Regions from separate parts of the Streptomyces sp. NPDC020299 genome, predicted to be linked through region 4. Evidence: riboswitches for the same ligand, from Rfam matches in the RefSeq annotation. Region 4 holds a riboswitch; each other region holds the start of a gene.
What was found. A riboswitch is a leader RNA that binds a small molecule or an ion and turns the genes downstream of it on or off. The one in region 4 is predicted to bind cobalamin.

Region 1 (5,624 bases), on a different contig from region 4:
GGCACCCAGCAGGTCGGCCAGGTCACCGACGACGGCCAGGTCGTCGCCGCGGACCAGTACATCGCCCCGTACGGCGACCGCACCGTCATCAACGACGGCAAGATCATGTCGTCCTCGGTCAGCCCGGACGGCACCCATCTCGCCGCCTCGGTCGCCGACGGCGACGCGTCACTGGTCATCATGGACCTGGGGACCGGGCAGGTGAAGCAGAAGGTCGGCACCAACAAGGCGGACGACCTGCGCATCAGCAGCGGCTCCGTCGGCCAGGAGGGCCCGGCGTACTCGCCCGACGGCAAGCAGCTGTGGCTGGGCCAGAGCGACGGCTACACCAAGTTCACCGTGAACGCGGACGGCACCCTCGCCAACCCGACGACCGTCCCGATCCCGGCCGGCGGCTCCCAGCACGCACTGGTGGGTGCGGCGGTGTTCTCGGCGGACGGCTCCACCGTGTACTCCGCGGTCAACGGCCAGAACCGGGTGGTCGCCATCGACGCGGCGACCGGAACCGTCAAGCAGAGCTGGGCCGTGGGCAACGCCCCCCGTGGCATCGCCATGGCCGGCGACAAGCTCTACGTCAGCAACGAGGGCGGGCGTCCGGCCAAGGCCGGCGACACCACGATGAACTCCTACGGCACCCAGGTGCCGGCCGACCCGGACACCGGTGCCGCCACCACCGGCACGGTCAGCGTCATCGACCTGGCGGACCCGTCCGCCGCCGTCGGGAGCATCGACGTCGGTCTGCACCCGACCGCGGTGTACGCCAAGAAGGGTGCGGTGTTCGTCACCAACACCGCCGACAACAACGTGTCGGTCATCAGCACCGCCAAGGACAAGGTCGTACAGACCATCGCCACCCAGCCGTGGCCGGAGGCGAAGGTCGGCTACGAGCCCGACGCGGTGACACTCACCGACGACGGCCGTCTGCTGGTGACGCTCGGCCGCGCCGACGCGGTCGCCGTCTACCGCTACACCTCCCCCCAGCAGCCGGCCAGTTACGTCGGCCTGCTCCCCACCGACTACTTCCCCTCGGAGATCGCCACCGTGGGAAAGAACGTGGTCGTCTCCAACACCCGTGGCATAGACGCCCGTCGCCCCGACAACGCCGGGCACGGCACCCACGACACGACGTCGAGCCTGACGCGGTTCACGCTCCCGGACGACAGCGTCATCAGGGACCGGACGGCCAAGGTCTTCAAGCAGAACGGCTGGACCCGCGGCTCGGTCACGTCGGCCGACGGCAAGAGCCACGCCAAGCCCACGCCGGTCCCGGCGCGGCTCGGCGACCCCTCGACGATCAAGCACGTCTTCCTGCTCGTCAAGGAGAACCGCACCTACGACCAGGTCTTCGGTGACCTGCCGCAGGGTAACGGCGACCCGTCGCTCACGACGTTCGGCGCGAACGTGACGCCGAACCAGCACGCGCTGGCCCAGCAGTTCGGGTTGTACGACAACTTCTACGACGTCGGCACGAACTCCGCCGAGGGCCACAACTGGCTGATGCAGTCGGACAACCCGGAGTACACCGAGTCCTCGGCCGGTGAGTACACCCGCAGTTACGACACCGAGGACGACGTTCTCGGCCACCAGAAGTCCGGCTTCATCTGGACCGGTGCGCAGGCGGCCGGCAGATCCGTCAAGGACTACGGTGAGTTCCAGTCGATCGAGAGCAAGCCGGCCGGCGCGACCTGGCAGAACCTGTACTGCGACGCCAAGAACATGGACGCGACGGGGCAGCAGACCGCCTACCCCATCAAGACGGGCTCGGCGATCCCGTCGCTCAACAAGGTGGCGGTGCCCGGCTTCCCGCTGTTCGACCTCGACGTCCCGGACGTCTACAAGTACCAGATCTGGAAGCAGGACTTCGAGAAGGACGGTCCGGCGAACCTGAACATGTTCTGGTTCTCCAACGACCACACCGGTGGTCCGGCGAACGCGTCCGCCGAGGTCGCGGACAACGACCTCGCGGTCGGCAGGATGGTCGACGAGATCTCCCACAGCACGTACTGGAAGGACTCGGCGATCTTCGTGGTCGAGGACGACTCCCAGAACGGCCTCGACCACGTCGACGGCCACCGGGCGCCGGTCCAGATCATCAGCCCCTGGGCCAAGCGCGGCACCGTCGACGACCACTACTACTCGCAGATCACGATGATGCGCACCATCGAGCAGATCCTCGGGATCCACCCGATGAACCAGAAGGACAGCGCGGCCACGCCGATGTACGGGGCGTTCACCCGGAAGGCGGACAACGCGCCGTTCACGGCGGTGCCCAACCGGACCTCGCTGACCCTCGGCGTGAACCCCCAGCCCTCCTGCGGCTCCGACACCCCGGCGCCCCAGGACACCAAGGCGGCGGCAGCGCCGACGTCCGCGGCGGTGCCCGCGGCCCAGCGGGGGCTCGCGGCGCAGTGGAAGACCTGGGCGTCGCACCAGCGGCTGACCGGCCCGAAGGCCGTCCCCGACTACGCGAACCCCACGCAGATGAACCGCTACACCTGGTACCAGACACACAACTGGACCAAGCCGTACCCCGGCGACGGCAAGGTCTACGCGCCCAACGACGTGCCGGGCGCCTACATCCCGTCACCCGAGTCCGACGGCTGACCTGACACGCCCCTGAGACGCCCCTGGCCGGCGTCACCGACGGCCAGGGGCGTCGCCGTGCTCGGGCTCGGCCTCCGGGCGTGCGGCATTGAACTCCCTCGCTGTGTGCGACGTATGAGTCACCGCGGGTGGCGCTGTGTCATCCGGACCGTGAGCGGTGGCTACGTGCGCTTCAACGCGGCGCCGAGAGGAAGGGCCGAACAATTTCATCATTATCGAGCCGTCCCGTCAGCAGCGAGTCTGACATAGCCGTCCTGGTACGGCAGGGGGGCGGGGGGAGCAAAGTCAACAGCGGTATTCATGTGCCGGGGCTCGACGGGCTCCGCGGTATGGCCGCACTGTATGTGGTCCTTTTTCATTGCTGGCTGCTGGCCTTTCCCGGGTTTCCCAGGAACTCGGGACCGTTCTGGCTGGGCTGGCTGATGTACGGGCGTCTCGCCGTCGTCTTCTTTCTCGTGCTGTCCGGTTTCTCGCTGGCTATTTCCCCGGCACGTCACGGGTGGCGACAGGGCGGTGTCGCACGGTTCCTGCGGCGTCGCGCCTGGCGAATCCTTCCGCCGTATTGGGCCGCACTCGCATTCAGCACGGTGGTCGGTTACTTTGTCGTGCCCGCCTCCCATCATGGGCCGCCGAACCTCAGAACAATCATCGTGTATGGGCTGGTGGCCCAGGATGTGTTCACGGCTCGCACGCCGAATGGTGCGTTCTGGTCGATCGCCGTGGAGGCGGAGCTCTATCTCGTCTTTCCCTTGCTGCTGTTCGTCCGGCGACGGCTGGGAGCGGTACTCCTGGTCACGGGCGTGACACTACTCGTGGCCCTGCGCGGGCTGTTGGCGGAAAACTCGTTACCCGTCGAGGGTGACAACTGGCTTGCCCCGAATCTCGCGCCCGTATTCGTTGCCGGTCTGGTCGGCGCGGGAATCATTGTCGCGCGGGAAAAGGTACGGCGCATGCCCTGGCATTGGTTCGCCGCTGTGGCCGTCATGCCGCTGATATTGCTCATAGTTGTCCAGGGATCGACCTGGACAATAAAGCACTACTTCTGGGTGGATCTCGCCGTCGCGCCCGCCATGACCATGTTTCTGGCGGCGATCGCCACCGGGCGTCCCGTCTCTGTGATGCGGCTTCTGGCCACGCGGCCCATGCGCGGCCTCGGCGACTTCTCGTACAGCCTTTACCTCATTCATCTGCCGATCGTCATGGTCATCGTTCGGAAAATCGCCCCGGATTACGTATCGGCCGGACTGCCCACGTTCTGTTTCACGGTGGTTCTGGGGCTGCCCGCTTCGATCCTGTCGGCCTGGCTGTTCGCAGAGCTCTTCGAGATGCCCTTCAAACGAAACCGATCCTGGAAGTCCATGCTCTCGGCGGCCCGCTCACGCCGGCACGGCTGACCCGCCTGACCCGCCTGCCCCGTGTGCGGCCGGCCGCGCGGCTCGAGAGGAAGATCACGCCGGGTGGTGCGGTCTTGGCCGTGTCCGCGTCACGCGGTACGGTCTGTCCGATATTGACGACGGCGAGACGGAAGCCGGTGGGAATCCGGCACGGTCGCGCCACTGTATGCCAGACGCCCTTCGGGGTGTCCGGCAAGTCAGACCCGTGGCCGTCGTCCTGTGCACCACCGAAATGGGACGCGAACTCCCGGAGGAGGTTCTGCCATGGCGCAGACCGTCGCCCAGCCGACAGCCACCACTCCCGCCGTGCCCGCCACGCTGCCGCTGAAGGCGATAGCCCCCTGGGCGGTCTTCTTCGGCATCCTGATGCTCGTCCTGCTGTACTTCGTCGGCGCCGAGCAGGGCGCCACCTCCGTGCTCAGCGGCACGGACGTCCACGAGTGGGTGCACGACGCCCGCCACCTGCTCGGCTTCCCCTGCCACTGACGCGAGGGACGCCGCACGCCCATGAATTCCGCAACGGTAAGAAATCTCCTCGTGCGGGGCATGCTCGCCGGCCTGGCCGCCGGCGTGCTCGCCCTGGTCGCCGCCTACCTTCTCGGTGAGCCGAGTGTCGACAAGGCGATCAGCTTCGAGGACGCCCACTCCCATGAGCACGAGATGGAGGTCGTCTCCCGCTCCCTGCAGTCCACGGCCGGGCTCGCCACCGGCGTCCTGGTCTACGGGGTCGCCTTCGGTGGCATCGCCGCGCTCGCGTACTGCTTCGCGCTGGGCCGGATCGGCCGCTTCGGCCCGCGTGCGACGGCGCTGCTGCTGTCCGGCTGCGCGCTGCTCGCCGTGTACGTCGTACCGTTCCTGAAGTACCCGGCCAACCCGCCGTCCGTCGGTGAGCCCGACACCATCGGCAAGCGGACCACCCTGTACTTCCTGATGATGGTGCTCAGCGTCCTTCTCGCGATCGGCGCCACCATACTGGGCAAGCGCCTGGCGCCCGGCCTGGGCACCTGGTGGGCGACGGTGGTCGCGGCGGCCGTGTTCGTCGTCGTGATCGGTCTGGCGTACGCGTTCCTGCCGGCGATCAACGAGGTGCCGAAGGACTTCCCGGCCACCCTGCTGTGGCGGTTCCGTCTGTCGGCCCTGGCCATCCAGACCGTCCTGTGGGGCGGATTCGGCCTGCTCTTCGGTGAGTTGGCCGAGCGGCAGCTGAATCCCAAGCCCGCGGCAGCCCCGTCGGGGCGGAGAGTTCCCGCCTCGAACTGAACGCTTCGGGATACGAGAGGGGGCCCTCGGAAACCTTCCGAGGGCCCCCTCTCGTGCAGGGCGGGACGCGCCCGTACGGCCTCAGCGCGCCGGGACGGTGTCCGACGCGGCCAGCGGCTGCCCGAGCCGCAGATTCCACCGTCCGGCCCGGCCACTGAGCTCCGTGGCCGTCAGCGGCGGTACGTCCAGCCGCCAGAAGGACGATGCGGGCAGGCCCAGTACATGAACGGCCGCGGCCCGTACGACTTCCGGCTCGACCACGGCGAGTGTACGGCCGTCCGTGTCCTGTGCGGCGTCCAGCCAGCGCCCGACCCGCTCGCACACGTCCCGCACCGACTCCCCACCGTGGGCTGCCCAGCCGGGGTC
Region 2 (5,624 bases), on a different contig from region 4:
ATCTTGGCGACGTCGAAGACGAGCCCGAGGGCGTAGGCGACCTGGAGGAGCACCACCGCGCGGCGCAGCCAGGTGTCGCGGACCTCGCGGAACCAGGCCCACAGCATGCTCGCGGCGGCCACGGCGGACACCATGTGGGCGACGAGGTAGAGCATGGCGAACTCGCGCATCCACGGCGTCGTCGCGTAGTAGGTGTCCAGATCGCGCAGCCGCTCGACGTGGTGGTCGCCGAGGAAGAAGGTCACCCACAGGCCGACGACGATCAGGGAGTACGCGATCCAGATCGTGCGGGTGCGCCGGCGCCGGGCCGGGGAGGGCGGCTCGCGCCAGGTGATGATCAGCCACAGGCAGGCGCCGCAGTAGACGCTGAGCAGCGAGTAGACCCAGAGGCCGGCGAAGTTCGGCACCCCGGTGAGCGCGTTGATGCGGTGCAGGTTGCCCGGCGGCAGGGAGGCGAACGTGACGGCGCCGATGCCGAGCAGCAGGGCCGTCGCCCGCAGGATCGGGTCCTGCCACGCCCGCCTGAGCAGTGGCACTTTGATCACGAAGGCCACGGCGAGCAGCACGGCCGGCACGGCGTAGGCGAGGAACGAGCCGGCTATGTCCCAGCGCATCACAGGCCGCCGGCGTTGCCCAGCGACGACGACAGACGGTCGGTCAGGGTGTCCTGGGTCGTCCGGCCGGGCGCGGCCGAGGGGCCGACGACCTTGGCGTACTTGGCCGCCAGGCGCAGTCCGCACTCCTCGGCCTCCCACTCGGCCTCGGCGGTCGTGGCGGCCGGGGACCGCGTGGCCATGGCGACCACCCGCTCCCAGGGGATGTCCTCCTCGGCCCGGGACAGCAGCCGGCGCGCGGCGGCGGGCAGGCCGGCCGGGTAGTGGACGTCCAGGGTCTGGTAGTAGATGTGGCCGATCTCGTGCCCCGCGATGACGAACTTGTGCGCGCCGGGCGCGCGGTCCTCGACCACGACGATGTACTCGTCGTCCTTGGCGAAGGTGACCCCGGAGACGTCCAACTCCGGCGGGAAGGCGACGAACTTGAGCCGTACGGGGCGGTCCAGCCGCGGGCTGAGCGTGTCGCACACGGCGTGCAGGAACGCCTCGGGCCCGGTCGGCGGGGTCAGGGTGCGGGCGGTGTCGCGGACGAGCTGGGCGAGGAAGCGCTTCGGCGATCTTTTCCGGCTCACTGACGGTCCTTCGTGATGTCCGCGCTCGTGTCCGTGTTCCCGGCACCCGTGTCCGTGTTCCCGGCGCTCGGGTCCGTGTCCTCGGATGTGATGATCATCTCGGCCAGGTCGGCGAGCGTGGCGAGCTGACGGGGGTTCATCCGCGGGGCGCGCATGGCCAGTCGTACCAGTCCGCTCTCGCGCAGCCGCAGCAGCGGGTCGGCCTGCGCCTCCAGGCTCTGGAGCACCGGCAGGAGGGCCTCGTACAGGGCCTCCGGCTCGTCCGCGGTGAAGTATCCGGCGGGGAGGCCGAAGAACCTGCGCAGCCGGTCGGTGTGTTCCAGGCTCGGCATGCCGCTCTTGCGCCACTCGCTCAGCCACTGCCGGCTGGTGCCCGCGATCCTGGCCAGCTCGTCCAGCGAGTAGCGCTTGCCGTCCGGTCTGCGCCGGGTCTCGCGGATGAAGTCGAGCCGCTGCCGCACCCGTTGGGCCAGCCCGGTGTCGGGGGCGGCGCCGCCCGCGAGCAGTCGGGCGACCACCTCGGCGGGGATGCCGGTGCGGTACGAGAGGCCGGCCACGTCCAGGACCTCCGGTAGCCGGCCCGGCCGTTCGGTCAGCTCCCCGAGCCGGTCGAGCAGGCCGGCGAGCGGGGCGTGGGCGTCACTCACCGATGTCCCCCCTGGGCATGTCGTCGGTTTCGTGGCTGAGTTGACGCGAGGCTACCGGGTCGCCCGCCGGTCGAGAAGTGATGTCAATGACAGCTGCTGAATTAGGCAGCAATCGTTGACAGTTGAGGCTCGCGCGGGACAGGATCATGACGCCACCCGGCCCCGGCCCCGGGTGCCGCCTATGGGGGAGCGGCATCGGGGGTCGGGACAACCCGGGTCGTCAGCGGATGAGCGTCCGTACCAACTCCACGGCCTCCCCGAGGAGTTCGACCTCCCGTGCGCTCATCGTCGGATTGGCGGCGCGCCGCCGCCGCGCCTCGGTCAGCCCCGTCTCCGTCAGGCCGGACGGGGCGGCGAGCAAGGCGGTGAGCAGCGCGCGGGCCGGGGCGGCGAGGGCTTCGCCGCCGACGGCGACCTCGGCGAGGATCACCGCGGACATGCCCCAGTCGAGACCGGGCGGCCCGTCCTCGGCGTTGCTCCAGTCGATGACCCGGGGACCGTCCGGGGTGAGGATCACGTTGTCGGGGTGCAGGTCCAGGTGCAGGACGCGGGCGCCGGGGGCGGCGGAGTCCCGGGCGGGGACGGCGTGCAGCAGCCGCAGCAGCCGGGCGAGTTCCGCGCCCGCCTCGGCCGCGCCCAGCGAGCCGTCCAGGAGGGCGGCCAGCATGGTCGGTCCGGACAGCCGTTCCATCACCAGGTCGGTGCGCGAGCCGGACGGCCGCACCCGGGGCACCGGGTAGCCGTGCTCCCGTACGTACGCCATCACCGCGCCGTCCGCGGCGGCGTCCCCCCGGCCCGCCCGGTCGCGGCGCAGCACCCACGCCTCGTCGATCTCGTACACGTCGGCCGTCCGGCCGGAACCCAGCGGTCTCCCCGTCGGCAGCATGACGCGACCCTAGCCACCTCACACGGCCCCCTGACTCCCCTGACGCACAGCCGCCTCCCAGCCGCTGTCTACCGCCGGGTACAGTGTCCGGGCGTCATCACACCCGTACGGGGGGAAGCCGGTGCAATTCCGGCGCTGACCCGCAACCGTAAACCGTCACGACGGTGAGCCGGACTGCCCCGTACGGACGTTGACCGGCTCACGTGCGCGGCAACCCGCCGCGCGCGGCACCGTCGAGGTCTACGGAGCCGAGCCGCCCGGGGTGTCCCCGTGCTGCCCGTGCTCCCCCGCAGGGAGAGGCAGTAGCCGACCATGAACGTCCGCCGCAGCGCCGCGGTTCTCGCCACCGTCGGCGTCATAGCCGCAGCCGCGCCCGCCACGGCCGCGTCGCCGTCGCCCTCCCCGTCGACGGCGCTCCCGTCCGGGCTGTACGGCAGCACGGACCCGAAGTACGACGGCGTGTGGCGGCAGTCCCTCGCGCTGCTCGCCCAGCGCACGGCCGGTGTCCGGCCCGCCGCGAAGGCCATCGACTGGCTGGTCGGGCAGCAGTGCGCCGACGGGGGCTTCGCCGCCTACCGCCCGGACCCCGCCAAGTCGTGCGCGAAGACCTCCGCCCAGGCCGACACCAACAGCACGGCCGCCGCCGTACAGGCCCTGCACGCGCTCGGCGAGCACGAGGGGGAGGTCCACAAGGCCGCCGTCTGGCTGAAGGCGATGCAGAACGAGGACGGCGGCTGGAGTTACACGCCGGGCTCGCCCAGCGACACCAACTCCACCTCCGTCGTCATCGGTGCCCTCGCGGCGGCCGGCGAGCACCCCCTCCAGCTCCGTACCGAGGGCAGGACCCCGGCCGAACTGCTGGCCAAGTGGTCCATCCCCTGCGACGAGGACGGCGGCGGCGCCCTCGCCTACCAGCCGGACAAGAAGGGCAAACTGGCGGCCAACGCGGACGCGACGGCGGCCGGGGTGCTGGGCTCGCTCGGCAAGGGCTTCGTGACGACGGCCGGGAAGGCACCGGAGGAGGGCTACGTCTGCGCCAACTCCGACAAGCCGCTCGCCCCGCAGCAGATCGCCCGCAACGGCGCCGCCTACCTGGCGGACCAGACGCACGACACCGGCCACCTCACCTCCAGCCTCCCCGGCGCCAAGGACCAGCCCGACTACGGCAACACCGCGGACGCGGTCGTCGCCCTCGCCGCACAGGGCTGGGCGGATCAGGCGCAAAGGCCGTACGCCTGGCTGGAGAAGCACGCGGCGCAGTGGGCGAAGCAGTCCGGCCCCGCCGCCTACGCCGAGCTGATCCTCGCCGCGCACGCGATGGGCGCCGACCCGCACGACTTCGGCGGTACGGACCTGGTGCGGGCGCTCGACGCGACCGGACCGGCGCCGCAGACGGCGGCAACGGGACGGGCGACCGGCGCTGAGACCAAGCCGGCGAAGCACGACTCGGGGACGAAGGTGTGGTGGATCGTCGGCACCGGCCTCGTCGCCGGCATCGGCATCGGCTTCCTGCTCAGCGGCCGCCGCAGGAAGCAGCAGCCGTGATCGTCGTCCGCCGTGCCGGGGCGCCGCTCCTGGCCGCGCTCCTGGCCGCGCTCCTGTGCGTGGTGTCGGCCGGGCAGGCCCAGGCCACCGGCTACCGCTACTGGTCCTTCTGGGAGCGCACCGGCGGCCACTGGACGTACGCCACGCAGGGCCCGTCCACCGCGCGTCCCGCCGACGGCGACGTCCAGGGCTTCCGCTTCGCGGTGAGCGAGGACTCCGCCAGTGCGACGCGGCCACGCGGCACCGCGGACTTCGACGCGATCTGCGCCAAGGTGCCCGCACGGGAGGGCAGGAAGCGCATCGCCCTGGTCCTCGACTTCGGCACGGCCGCCGACGCCCCCTCCGGAGAAACCCCGCCCGGCCGCCGGACGGCCTGCGCGGCGGTCTCCGGCGACGGGACGACGGCGGACGCGCTGGCCGCGGTGGCCGGGCCGCTCCGCTACGACACCAACGCACTGCTGTGCGCGATCGACGGGTATCCGCGCAAGGGGTGCGGGGAGCAGGTGGCGGCGGGGAAGCCGGCCGAGGAACGGGCCGGGAGCAAGCCCTCGCACAGCACGTCGGACGGCCCGTCGGTGGGCCTGCCGGTGGGAGTGGGTGCCGTCGTGCTGCTGGGCGCGGCGGCGATATGGCGGGCTCGGCGCCGTGGCCGCGCGTAGCGTCCCCGCCCTGCACCCCGGTGCCTGGTGGCTGTGGTCCATAGGCCTGGGCACCGCGGCCACCCGCACCACCAACCCCCTCCTCCTCGCCCTCCTGATCACGGCTTCCGCATACGTCGTGGCCACCCACCGCGGCAGCGCCCCCTGGGCCCGTTCCTACGGCGCCTTCGCCAAGCTCGCCCTCGCCGTCCTCCTCGTCCGCCTCACCTTCGCGGTGGTGCTCGGCTCCCCCATCCCCGGCACGCACGTGCTCGTGACCCTCCCCGAAGTCCCGCTCCCCCACTGGGCGCAGGGCATCCGCCTGGGCGGCGAAGTCACCGCCGAGGGAGTGCTGTTCGCGGTGTACGACGGCCTGAAGCTGGCCACGCTGCTGATCTGCGTCGGCGCGGCGAACGCCCTCGCCAACCCGGCCCGGCTGCTCAAGTCCCTGCCCGGCGCGCTCTACGAGACGGGCGTGGCCGTGGTCGTCGCCCTCACCTTCGCGCCGAACCTGATCGCCGACGTCCAGCGGCTGCGCGCCGCCCGCCGGCTGCGCGGCCGCCCCGACCGGGGCCTGCGGGGCCTGCTCCAGGTCGGACTCCCGGTGCTGGAGGGCGCGTTGGAGCGGTCCGTCGCGCTCGCCGCCGCGATGGACGCCCGCGGTTACGGCCGTACCGCCGACGTCCCCGCCCGGATCCGTCGTACGACCGCCGCCCTCACCC
Region 3 (5,624 bases), on a different contig from region 4:
GGCGAAGCTGCGGGGATAGACCTGGTAGATGACGGCCTGGCGCCACCAGTCGGGATTCCTGGACGAAAGGTCGGTCACGGCGGCTCCCTCGGAAAGGACGACGGGGAGAGCCTGTCCACATTGCCGGGAAAGCGAACCCTCACACTCCACGGAGTAGATCATTCCGGGCACATGCCCGCCGGGGGCGCTGCGGTGCTCCTCGCGGGTGGCACGGCCATCGTCCTCGCGACGCACCGGTCAGCCTCCGTCGACCGCGCAGTGCCCGAGCAAGTGACATCCACCGGCACGCCGATCCCATCCGCCTCCGAGTCGACCCCACCCCCGACGCCCGACGCTCGCGGCAGCGCCTCCGGCAGCCTCGCCGGAGGCGAGACGCGGCCATCGTCGTCGCGACTCGCCGGTCAGCCTCCGTCGGCCGCGCAGTGGCTGAGCAGGCTCTGAACCTCCGCGTCCACCACCCGGTACCTGACCACCCGCCCTTCCTTCTCCCCCGCCACGACCCCCGCGGCCCGCAGCAGCCTGAGCGCCTGCGACACCGCGGGGTCGTTCATTCCCGTCGCGATCGCCAGATCGGACACGGCGAGCGGGCCGGTGCGGTGCAGGGCGAGCAGCAGAGCGAGCCGCTTGGCGTCGGCGAGCAGCGAGAAGCGGTCGGCCCAGGCGCGCACATGGCCGGGTTCGCCGATCGCGGCGATGGCGTCGCACACCCGGTGACCGTCGATGGTGCGACGGTCCGCGCGGTCGGCAGGCACGAGATGCATACCGTCATATTCGCAGGCGCGGTTCTGTGATCTTCAATACCTGCGCAGGTACGCAGCTTTGCAGACAACTGCCCACCCCCCTACGGTGGGCGGGCCGTGGTGTTCGGGAAGTCGATGCGATGTCGACGCGGCCCTCGCCACTGTGATCGGGGAGTTCCCGTCCCGTCCGGCACCCGCCGGGCCACTGGTCGTACGACCGGGAAGGCAGGGACGGAGGACGTCATACCCGTAAGCCAGGAGACCGGCCACGGCAGCTCACGAAGTGATCCACGAGGTGCTGGAGCGTGAACCGGATGACCCTGCCCGAGACCCGGCCCGAGACCAAGGCCGCCTCCTTCCGCTGGCGGCGCGAGGACACCGTCAAGACCGCCGGGCTGATGGGTGTGATCGCCGCCCTCCACGTCGTCGCCTTCGGCATCCTGTTCCTCCTCGTCGCCCCCGGTCACTACGAGGTCGGCTCCAATGCCTTCGGCATCGGGCTCGGCGTCACCGCCTACACCCTCGGCATGCGGCACGCCTTCGACGCCGACCACATCGCCGCGATCGACAACACCACCCGCAAACTGATGGCGGACGGCAAGCGGCCGGTGTCGGTGGGCTTCTGGTTCGCGCTCGGGCACTCCAGCGTCGTGGTCCTGCTTGCCGCGATGATCGCCGGCGGCACACAGCTGGCGGGCCGGGTGATGAACGAGAACTCCCGTACCCACCAGGTGCTGGGCGTCATGGGTACGACGGTCTCGGCCACGTTCCTCTATCTCGTGGCCGCGCTCAACCTGGTCGCCCTCTTCGGCATCCTGCGCGTCTTCCGGGCGATGCGGGCGGGTTCGTACGACGAGCAGGAGCTCGAACAGCACCTCGACTCCCGGGGCTTCATGAACCGCGTCCTCGGCCGCCTCACCAGGTCCATCACCCGCCCGGGCCAGATGTTCCCGCTGGGCTTCCTCTTCGGCCTCGGCTTCGACACGGCGACCGAGGTCACGCTGATGGTGATGGCCGGCTCGGGCGCGGCGGCGGGCCTGCCCTGGTACGCGATCCTCTGCCTCCCCCTCCTCTTCGCCGCCGGGATGAGCCTGTTCGACACCCTCGACGGCACGTTCATGAACTTCGCCTACCAGTGGGCGTTCTCGAACCCGGTGCGCAAGGTGTTCTACAACCTCACCATCACCGGCCTGTCCATCGCCGTCGCCTTCGTCATCGCCACGATGGAACTCCTCGGCCTCGAACTCGGCAACGTCGGCTATCTCATCGTCGGCCTGTTCGTGGTGGTGTGGGCGGCGGCGGTGGCGTACTGGAAGGTGGCGAGGGTCGAGGAACGCTGGACGCCTCAGCCCCAGACCGAGACCCCGGCCCCCGCCACGACCGACCAGTAAGCCCGCCGCTCCGCCTACGGCCGCTCGACCGTCTCCAGGTACAGCTTCACGAACCGGTCGACGTCCACGTCCAACGCCACGTCCACCAGGGCCTGTTCACGGACGCCCTCGTGGATCTCGGACTCGCCAGGCCGGGGCCGGCGGTCGACGATCGTCTGCCCCCGGCCCGGACCGGGCGCGAGACAGACCTCGACGGGCAGCAGCCGGGTGGTGATGCCCTCCGGGTCGGCGACCGCGCAGACCGCGCCCGCGTCACCCAGGCCGCCCGCCGCCTCGGCCTCGGGGGAGCCGCCCTGTGTGGCCGGCCGGTGCGCGAGCAGCTCGCCGGCCAGCCGGGTGCCGGGCTCGGCACTCGCCCGCAGCCGTCGTACGTGGACGCCGGGGACGACGACCCGCTGGAAGACGTCCAGCCCGTACATGGTGATCGGCACACCCGCGGTGAGCAGGACCGCCGCCGCCTCCGGATCGTGCCAGACGTTGAACTCGGCGACGGGCGTGGCGTTCCCGGTGGCCACCGCGCCGCCCATGAACACGATCCGCTCGATGTTGCCGGTCACCTCCGGATGGGTGCGCAGCAGCAGCGCGATGTTCGTGAGCGGGGCCGTCGGGATCAGGGTGACCGGACGGGGCGAGGCGAGGATCTCGCGGCGCAGCAGCGTCACCGCGTCCACGGCGGCCGGGGCCCGGGTGGGCGCGGGCAGCCCCAGGTCGCCCATACCGTCGTGCCCGTGCACGTGCCGGGCCGAGCGGGACGGCTCGATCAGCGGCCGCTCGGCACCCCGGGCCACCGGAACGTCCGGCGCGCCCGCCTGCTCCAGCACGGTCAGCGTGTTGCGGACCACCCCGTCGACGTCCGTGTTCCCGGCCACGCACGTCACCGCGCGCAGCTCCAGGTCCGGGTGGCGGACGGCGAACAGCAGGGCGAGGGCGTCGTCGACACCGGTGTCGCAGTCGATGATCACGGGAATGGGCTGACCGGTCACGGCGGACTCCTTCCGTTCGTACCCGACCCTAGGACAGGTCTGGGACGGCCCCCTATGTCACCAGGTCACTCCCACAGTCCGGTACCGCGCGCCGCCACCCGGTCGCCGATCCGCCGCAGCAGGTCCTCGACCGGTAGAGCCCCGGGCCGCCGGCCGTCCCGCAGCCGTACGGCGGCCAGGCCCGCGCCGGCCTCCCGGTCGCCGATCACCACCTGGTACGGCACCAGGCGCCCCGCGCGGATCCGGGCGCCCAGGGTGCCCTGCCCGGGACCGGAGAGTTCGGCCCGCAGGCCCCGCGCGGCGGCCTCCCGCACCACCGCCTCCGCCTGCTCCGCCTGGGCCTCGGCGACCGGCAGCACGACCAGCTGCACCGGTGCCAGCCAGGCCGGGAACGCGCCGCCGTGCTCCTCGACGAGATGCGCGACCGCGCGCTCCATGCTGCCGATGACGCTGCGGTGCACCATGACCGGGCGGTGCTTGGCCCCGTCGGCGCCGATGTAGTGCAGGTCGAAGCGTTCGGGCTGGTGGAAGTCGATCTGGACGGTGGAGAGGGTGGCCTCACGGCCGGCGGGGTCGGTGACCTGCACGTCGATCTTGGGGCCGTAGAAGGCGGCCTCGCCCGCCGCCTCCTCGTACTCCTGCCCGGACTCCGCCAGCACCTCGCGCAGCATCGCGGTCGCCCGCTGCCACAGGGCCGGGTCGGCGACGTACTTGCCGCCCTCCCCGGGGAGCGAGAGACGGTACCGGGAGGCCCGGATGCCTAGGTCGGCATAAGCGCGGGCGATCAGGCCGAGGGCCGCCCGGGCCTCCTCGACCGCCTGGTCCAGGGTGCAGAAGATATGGGCGTCGTTGAGCTGGATGGACCGCACCCGGGTCAGCCCGCCCAGCACCCCGGACGGCTCGGACCGGTACATGGCACCCAACTCTGCGATCCGCAGGGGCAGTTCGCGGTAACTGTGGGAGCGGGAGCGGTAGATCAGTGCATGGTGGGGGCAGAGGCTGGGCCGCAGCACGACCTCTTCAGCCCCGAGTCGCATGGGCGGGAACATGTCGTCGCTGTAGTGGTCCCAGTGGCCGGACAGCTCGTACAGCTCCCGTTTGCCGAGGACGGGCGAGTACACATGCCGGTACCCGGCCGCGCGCTCCGCCTCCCGGACGTACTCCTCCAGGGTGTGCCGTACGACGGCCCCGTCCGGGAGCCAGTACGGCAGCCCCGCGCCCATCAGCGGATCGGTGTCGAACAGGCCCAGTTCACGGCCGAGCCGGCGGTGATCGTGCATCGCGGTCTCCTCGCGGGTGGTGTGGTGGCCGGGACGAGAACCGGGAGCGCACACGCCGAAGCCCCGGGGCACTCGCCCCGGGGCTTCGGACTTGAGGTCACCTGTCAGCGCACCGGGACGTACTCCGGCGTCGTCGTACGGAAGGGGGAGGACGGGGCGCGCTTCATGGGGGGACGGTAACAAGGGTGCGCGGCGGGGGCGACGCATTTCTTTCGCGGGCGGGGCGACGCATTTCGACGCCGGCCGGCATTACTCAGACCAGGGCGGCCATTTCGACGCCGGCCGCCATTATTCAGCCCGTCCGGCGTTTGAGGACGAGGCCCCTTCAGGGCCGAAGCGGGGGTCTGGGGGCGGCAGCCCCCAGCGACGGGACAGCACCCCCGCGCCCCCTCACCCGGACGGCCCCGACAGACTGGTGACCCGCCGGAGGCAATGGTGGCGTGGGTACATGCCCCACCCCCCGGTCGCCCGCCGCCCCGCCGCCGCCGTCGCCGTCACCGCGGCCACCCTGCTCACCGCCTCCGCCTGCCTGGCGAGCACGCCGGGGCAGGCCCGGGATCCGCTTGCCGCGCCCGTCTCGACCGAGCCGCGTACCGAGGCCGGCCTCACCGCCGCGCAGACCCGGGCCGCACTGATCGGCGAGGCCGATCTCGGCGCGCCCTGGGTGCCGTCGGAAGGGGCGGCGACCTGGCGGGACGGACTGCTGAAGGCGACGACGACCGCCGCGCCCGACTGTCAGCGGCTGCTGGAGGCGCTGTACACCGAGGAACCGCTCGGCCGGCCGTCGGGCAGCCGAGCCGTGGCGGCACTCGACGACGGCGCCGACCAGGCCCAGCTGCGGTACCAGGTCGCCGCCCACCGCCCGGCGGACGTGGACCGCGCGCTGGCCTGGCTGCGGACGCTGCCGGGCACCTGCGGACAGTTCCTGGCGACGACCACGAGCTCGGGTGTCGAGGCCGTCCAGGTGGAGGAGTTGCCGCTGCCGGCCGTCGGGGACGCCCGTCAGGGCCTGCGGGTGACGCTGACCGGCGAGAGCGACATGAACGGGCAGGCACCCGTGCTCACCCTGGAGGTCGCCGCGGTACGGGTCGCGGACGAGGCGATCGTGCTCACCGACGGCGCGCTCGGCACCGTACCCCCGGACGACAGCACCCGCCGGGCCCTGGAACTCGGCGCGCAACGCCTGACCCAGATCCGCGACCGGGCCCGTACCCAGGTCTAGGCCGGGCC
Region 4 (5,624 bases):
CGTCAGCCGGTCGTACGGGACGCCCGACGGCGTGACCAGCACGGTGTCGCCGACGCGTACCGACACGTTGCCGGAGGTGCCGACGACGAGTCCCTCGGCCACGGTCCGGCGGGCCGTCGCGACCAGCGCCTCCCAGGCCCGTGACTCCTGCTCACGCACGCCCCTGCTCTCTTCAGCCATGGCCGTGATCCTGCCAGGGCGGCTGCTGACGCGGCGTCACGGTGGCGCTGTCCAGGCCGGAATCGAGCCCTCCCCGAAAAGGTGCATAGCTCCATAAATACCTCCCTACTCACGCTTGGCCGGAGATCATCGTTCATCACACGATCTTCCAATACTCTTTGCACGTTTCGTCGTGCATGTCGCCATTCCGGGGGGAATCATGGACTTGTACCATCTTCGTACACGTTTTCGCACCCGCCTTCACGCCCGCCTTCGCACCCGCCTTCACGCCCGCCTGCTCGTGACGGCCACAGCGGCGCTCGCCGTCGCGGCGGCGGCCCTCACCGGCGCCCGGGCCACGGCGGCGGGCCTGCCCAAGGGGCACGACGTCTCGTCCCACCAGAAGAACGTCGACTGGCCGGAAGTGAAGGCCAAGGGCGCCCGCTTCGTCTACATCAAGGCGACCGAGTCCACCGACTACCGCAACCCCTACTTCACCCGGCAGTACAGCGGCTCGCGCGAGGCCGGCCTGATCAGGGGGGCGTACCACTTCGCACTGCCGGACGAGTCGCCGGGAGCCGCCCAGGCCGCGTACTTCGTGCGCCACGGCGGCTCCTGGACCGCCGACGGCTGGACACTGCCGCCCGCACTGGACATCGAGTACAACCCGTACGACGGCGGGCACAAGTGCTACGGCCTGAGCAGGGCGAGGATGGTCGACTGGATCCAGGACTTCAGCGACGAGATGAAACGGGAGACCGGCCGCCGCCCGGTGATCTACTCCACCGCCCACTGGTGGAACGACTGCACCGGCCGCAGCCGCGCCTTCGCCGACCACGCGCTGTGGCTCGCCCGCCACTCCGGGGACCCCGGCGCCCTGCCGGCCGGGTGGTCGCACTGGACCTTCTGGCAGTACGACAACAGCGGCAGCCTTCCGGGTGACCAAAATCTCTTCAACGGCTCCCCGGCCGGACTGAAGTCGTTCGCGAGGGGCGACTAGCCGAAGGGCCAAACCGGAGCGGAACGGCCACCTCCGTATCCGGCACCACAATGCCCATCCCAGTTCATCTTCCGTTCACCCAGGTTGCTTACGGTCAACCAGCCAACGACGCTCGAAAGAATGCCTGGGTAAATGGAAAGCTTCTCGCTGATCCTCGCGATTGTGGTCGTAACCGCACTTGCGTTCGATTTCACGAACGGTTTCCACGACACCGCCAACGCGATGGCCACCACCATCTCGACCGGTGCACTCAAGCCCAAGGTCGCGGTGGCCATGTCCGCCGCGCTCAACCTTGTGGGCGCCTTCCTCTCCGTGGAGGTCGCCAACACGATCTCCAAGGGTCTCGTCGACGAGAACGGCATACGTCCCGAGGTCATATTCGCCGCCCTGGTCGGCGCGATCCTCTGGAACCTGGTCACCTGGCTGGTGGGGCTGCCCTCCAGTTCCTCGCACGCCCTCATGGGCGGCCTGATCGGCGCCACCGTCGCCTCCGCGGGCTTCGGTGCCGTCCACGGTGACGTCCTCGTCACCAAGGTGCTGCTCCCGGCGGTCGCCGCGCCGGTCGTCGCGGGCATCGCGGCGATGCTCGCCACCCGGTTCTCCTACGGCATCGGCAAGAACGCCGAGGGCGAGGCCACCCGCAAGGGTTACCGCGCCGGCCAGATCGCCTCGGCCGGTCTGGTCTCCCTCGCCCACGGCACCAACGACGCGCAGAAGACGATGGGCATCATCACCCTCGCGCTGATCGCCGGCGGTTCCATCGCCCCCGGCTCCAACCCTCCCACCTGGGTGATCCTCTCCGCGGGCATGGCCATCGCGCTCGGCACCTACATCGGCGGCTGGCGCATCATCCGCACCATGGGCAAGGGCCTGACCGAACTGGAGCCGCGGCAGGGCTTCGCGGCCCAGACCAGCGCCGCGACCGCCATCCTCGCCTCCTCCCACCTCGGCTTCTCCCTCTCCACCACCCATGTCGTCTCCGGCTCCGTGATGGGCGCGGGCCTGGGCCGCAAGGGCGGAGTGGTCCGCTGGTCCACGGCGACCCGGATGTTCGTCGCCTGGGCGCTGACCCTCCCGGCCGCCGCGCTGGTCGGCGCGCTCGCCGAGACGGTCACCGACCTCGGCGACTGGGGCACCGCGCTGGTGGCGGTCTTCCTCGTGGCCTCCAGCGCCGCGATCTGGAAGCTCTCCCGCCGCGAGGTGGTCGACGCGAGCAACGTCAACGAGACCGAGGAGCCGGCCGGCGTGATCACCACCGCGATCGCCGTCGTCACCCCGCCCCCGGTGGGTGTGGTGGCCGAGGACCTGTCGGCCACGATCCCGTCCCCTGCGGCACCCGTCGCCGCCGACCCGGCGACCCCGCCGGCCGCCGCCGTCTGATCCCGGGCACCCGGGCACCAAGAAAGCAGCCTCTGTTATGAAGATCGACTGGGCAGCCCTCGGCTCCGTCTTCGGCGTCAGCCTCGCGGTCACCGTCGGCCTGGTGGCCCTCTTCACCCTCGGCGTCCAGGGCCTGTCACGACGCGAACGCGCCGTCGCGCAGGGCGACTCGGCGGCGCTGGCCGTCACCGGGGCGTACGTGTGCTTCGCGGCGTGCGCGGCAGCGGTGGCCTACGGGATCTACCTGATCATGCACAAGGCCTGACCCAGGCCTCGAACAGGCTCCTTCCCGAAGACTTCGAAGTCTTCGGGAAGGAGCCTTTCGCATGCCGCCCCACCACCACCCGGGCTTCGATGTGGGCCTCAGCACACTCTCCCCGTGCAGGTCAACGGCAAGTTGACGGCCCTTCCGGGGCCGTGGTGGACTTCCGGAGCCATGTACGGCGGCAAGGGAGGAAGCCGGTGTGAATCCGGCGCGGTCCCGCCACTGTCACCGGGGTAGGTAGCCCCGGGAGCCAGGAACTCCCACCGCCGGTCTCGTCGAACCAGGGCGCGGACACCCTGAGTGAGGACATATCGCCATGCTCGCCTGCCGTTTGAGAGCGCAGGCTCTCAGGTACCGCACCAGATCGCTGCCCGCCCCCACGGCCGGCTGAGCCGATGCGTGCCGATCGCGTCTTCGCGTACGGCGCCGCCGCCGGCCTCCTCGGCGACCATCTGCTCGGTGACCCGCGGCGCGGGCATCCGGTGGCCGCGTTCGGGCGGGCCGCCGGTGCCGTCGAGCGGGTGCTGTGGCGGGACCACCGGGGGTGGGGCGCGCTGCACACCGCGGTGTGCGTGGGCGGTGCCGCCGGCCTGGGAGCCGTCGCCGCCGCGGCCGTACGTCCCTCCCGTGCCGCCTCCGTCGCGCTGACCGCCGCCGCCACCTGGGCCGTCGTGGGCGGAACCTCCCTCGCCCGCGAGGCCCGTGGCATCGGGCGTGCCCTGGAGGCCGGGGACGTAGAGGCCGCCCGGGCGCGGCTGCCGCACCTGTGCGGAAGGGATCCGCAGGCGCTCGACGCCGACGGGATCGCCCGGGCCGTGGTGGAGTCCGTCGCCGAGAACACCTCCGACGCGGTGGTGGGGGCCCTGGTGTGGGGAGCCGTGGGCGGGGTCCCGGGTCTGCTGGGCTTCCGGGCCGTCAACACCCTCGACGCCATGGTCGGGCACAAGTCGCCCCGATACCGGCGGTACGGGTGGGCCTCGGCCCGGCTGGACGACCTCGCGGGCTGGCCGGGGGCGCGGTTGACCGCCGTACTGGCCGCCGCGGCCGGGGACGACCGCCGCGGTGCCGTACGGGCCTGGCGGGCCGACGCGGACCGGCACCCGAGCCCCAACGCCGGGCCCGTGGAGGCGTCGTTCGCGGGGGCGCTCGGCGTGCGGCTGGGCGGGACGCTCTCGTACGGCGGGCGGGTGGAGCACCGGCCGGTGCTCCACCAGGAGGGACGCGCCGTCGCCGTGCCCGACATCGACCGGGCCGTACGGCTCTCCAGGCGCGTCGGTCTCCTGGCGCTCGGCGTCACCGCCGCCGCGCGCATCCTCGTGAAGGGACGTGGGAAATGAGCGGGGGTCTCCTCGTCGCCGGCACCACCTCCGACGCGGGCAAGAGCGTCGTCACGGCCGGGATCTGCCGCTGGCTGGTGCGGCAGGGGGTCAAGGTCGCGCCCTTCAAGGCGCAGAACATGTCCCTCAACTCGTTCGTGACGCGCCAGGGCGCGGAGATCGGGCGGGCACAGGCCATGCAGGCGCAGGCGTGCCGGGTCGAGCCGACCGCGCTGATGAATCCCGTGCTGCTCAAGCCCGGTGGGGAACAGAGCAGCCAAGTGGTGCTGCTGGGCAAGCCCGTGGGCGAGCTGAGCGCCCGTGGCTACCACGGGGGGCGCCAGCAGCGGCTGCTGGGGACCGTGCTGGAGTGCCTGGAGGAGTTGCGGGGCACGTATGACGCGGTGATCTGTGAGGGCGCCGGTTCGCCCGCCGAGATCAATCTGCGGCGGACCGACATCGTGAACATGGGGATCGCGAGGAACGCGCGGCTGCCCGTGCTCGTCGTCGGCGACATCGACCGCGGGGGCGTCTTCGCCTCCTTCTTCGGGACCGTCGCCCTGCTCTCCCCCGAGGACCAGGAACTCGTCGCCGGGTTCCTCGTCAACAAGTTCCGCGGCGACGTCTCCCTGCTGGAACCCGGCCTCGACATGCTGCTCGGGCTCACCGGGCGGCGGACGTACGGCGTGCTGCCCTTCCGGCACGGGCTCGGCATCGACGAGGAGGACGGACTGCGGGTGTCTTTGCGGGGCACGGTCCGCGAGTCGAACACCGCCCCGCCCGTCGGCGAGGACGTGCTGCGGGTCGCCGTGTGCGCGATCCCGCTGATGTCCAACTTCACGGACGTGGACGCGCTGGCCGCCGAACCGGGTGTCGTGGTGCGGTTCGTGGACCGGCCGGAGGAACTGGCCGACGCCGACCTCGTGGTGATCCCGGGGACGCGGGGCACGGTCCGGGCCCTGGAGTGGCTGCGGGAGCGGGGGCTTGCCGAGGCGCTCGTCCGCAGGGCCGCCGAACAGCGGCCCGTGCTCGGCATCTGCGGCGGCTTCCAGATCCTCGGTGAGCACATCGAGGACGAGGTCGAGTCGCGCGCCGGGCAGGTACACGGCCTCGGGGTCCTTCCCGTCCGCGTGCGGTTCGCCCGCGAGAAGACCCTCACCCGGCCTGTCGGGGAAGCCCTCGGCGAGCCGGTCGAAGGATACGAGATCCATCACGGGGTCGCCGAAGTGACGGGCGGGATTCCCTTCCTGGACGGTTGCCGGGTCGGCCAGACCTGGGGCACGCACTGGCACGGTTCGCTGGAGTCGGACGGCTTCCGGCGGGCCTTCCTGCGCGAGGTGGCGGCCGCCGCGGGCCGCCGCTTCGTACCGGCCCCCGACACGTCGTTCGCCGCGCTGCGCGAGGAGCAGCTCGACCGGCTCGGCGATCTGATCGAACAGCACGCGGACACGGACGCGCTCTGGCGGCTCATCGAGTCGGGCGCGCCGCAAGGACTGTCCTTCAT

Region 1: it holds a riboswitch for cobalamin, as region 4 does, so the genes downstream of both, ACH45E_RS15110 (CbtB-domain containing protein) here and ACH45E_RS42825 (cobalamin biosynthesis protein) in region 4, are expected to answer to the same signal.
Region 2: it holds a riboswitch for cobalamin, as region 4 does, so the genes downstream of both, ACH45E_RS13585 (prenyltransferase/squalene oxidase repeat-containing protein) here and ACH45E_RS42825 (cobalamin biosynthesis protein) in region 4, are expected to answer to the same signal.
Region 3: it holds a riboswitch for cobalamin, as region 4 does, so the genes downstream of both, ACH45E_RS09630 (HoxN/HupN/NixA family nickel/cobalt transporter) here and ACH45E_RS42825 (cobalamin biosynthesis protein) in region 4, are expected to answer to the same signal.

What each region holds. Positions count from the first base shown of each region.
Region 1 covers NZ_JBIRWL010000005.1:162,641-168,264, forward strand. Annotated here, with positions in the region: gene ACH45E_RS15100 (bifunctional YncE family protein/alkaline phosphatase family protein) at 1-2,604, shown strand, start outside; gene ACH45E_RS15105 (acyltransferase) at 2,907-3,998, shown strand; cobalamin riboswitch at 4,082-4,226, shown strand; gene ACH45E_RS15110 (CbtB-domain containing protein) at 4,263-4,484, shown strand; gene ACH45E_RS15115 (CbtA family protein) at 4,506-5,258, shown strand; gene ACH45E_RS15120 (histidine phosphatase family protein) at 5,340-5,624, opposite strand, start outside.
Region 2 covers NZ_JBIRWL010000004.1:470,513-476,136, forward strand. Annotated here, with positions in the region: gene ACH45E_RS13565 (MAB_1171c family putative transporter) at 1-614, opposite strand, end outside; gene ACH45E_RS13570 (hypothetical protein) at 614-1,186, opposite strand; gene ACH45E_RS13575 (XRE family transcriptional regulator) at 1,183-1,833, opposite strand; gene ACH45E_RS13580 (phosphotransferase) at 2,054-2,719, opposite strand; cobalamin riboswitch at 2,790-2,919, shown strand; gene ACH45E_RS13585 (prenyltransferase/squalene oxidase repeat-containing protein) at 3,032-4,264, shown strand; gene ACH45E_RS13590 (SCO2322 family protein) at 4,261-4,923, shown strand; gene ACH45E_RS13595 (energy-coupling factor transporter transmembrane component T) at 4,910-5,624, shown strand, end outside.
Region 3 covers NZ_JBIRWL010000003.1:377,576-383,199, reverse strand. Annotated here, with positions in the region: gene ACH45E_RS09640 (glycoside hydrolase family 13 protein) at 1-78, opposite strand, end outside; gene ACH45E_RS09635 (metalloregulator ArsR/SmtB family transcription factor) at 402-761, opposite strand; cobalamin riboswitch at 842-1,026, shown strand; gene ACH45E_RS09630 (HoxN/HupN/NixA family nickel/cobalt transporter) at 1,055-2,131, shown strand; gene ACH45E_RS09625 (nucleoside hydrolase) at 2,146-3,114, opposite strand; gene thrS (threonine--tRNA ligase) at 3,180-4,448, opposite strand; gene ACH45E_RS09615 (hypothetical protein) at 4,843-5,616, shown strand; gene ACH45E_RS09610 (GAF and ANTAR domain-containing protein) at 5,624-5,624, opposite strand, start outside.
Region 4 covers NZ_JBIRWL010000030.1:57,394-63,017, forward strand. Annotated here, with positions in the region: gene ACH45E_RS42805 (class II aldolase/adducin family protein) at 1-180, opposite strand, end outside; gene ACH45E_RS42810 (lysozyme) at 380-1,159, shown strand; gene ACH45E_RS42815 (inorganic phosphate transporter) at 1,292-2,539, shown strand; gene ACH45E_RS42820 (hypothetical protein) at 2,577-2,804, shown strand; cobalamin riboswitch at 2,944-3,084, shown strand; gene ACH45E_RS42825 (cobalamin biosynthesis protein) at 3,200-4,141, shown strand; gene ACH45E_RS42830 (cobyric acid synthase) at 4,138-5,624, shown strand, end outside.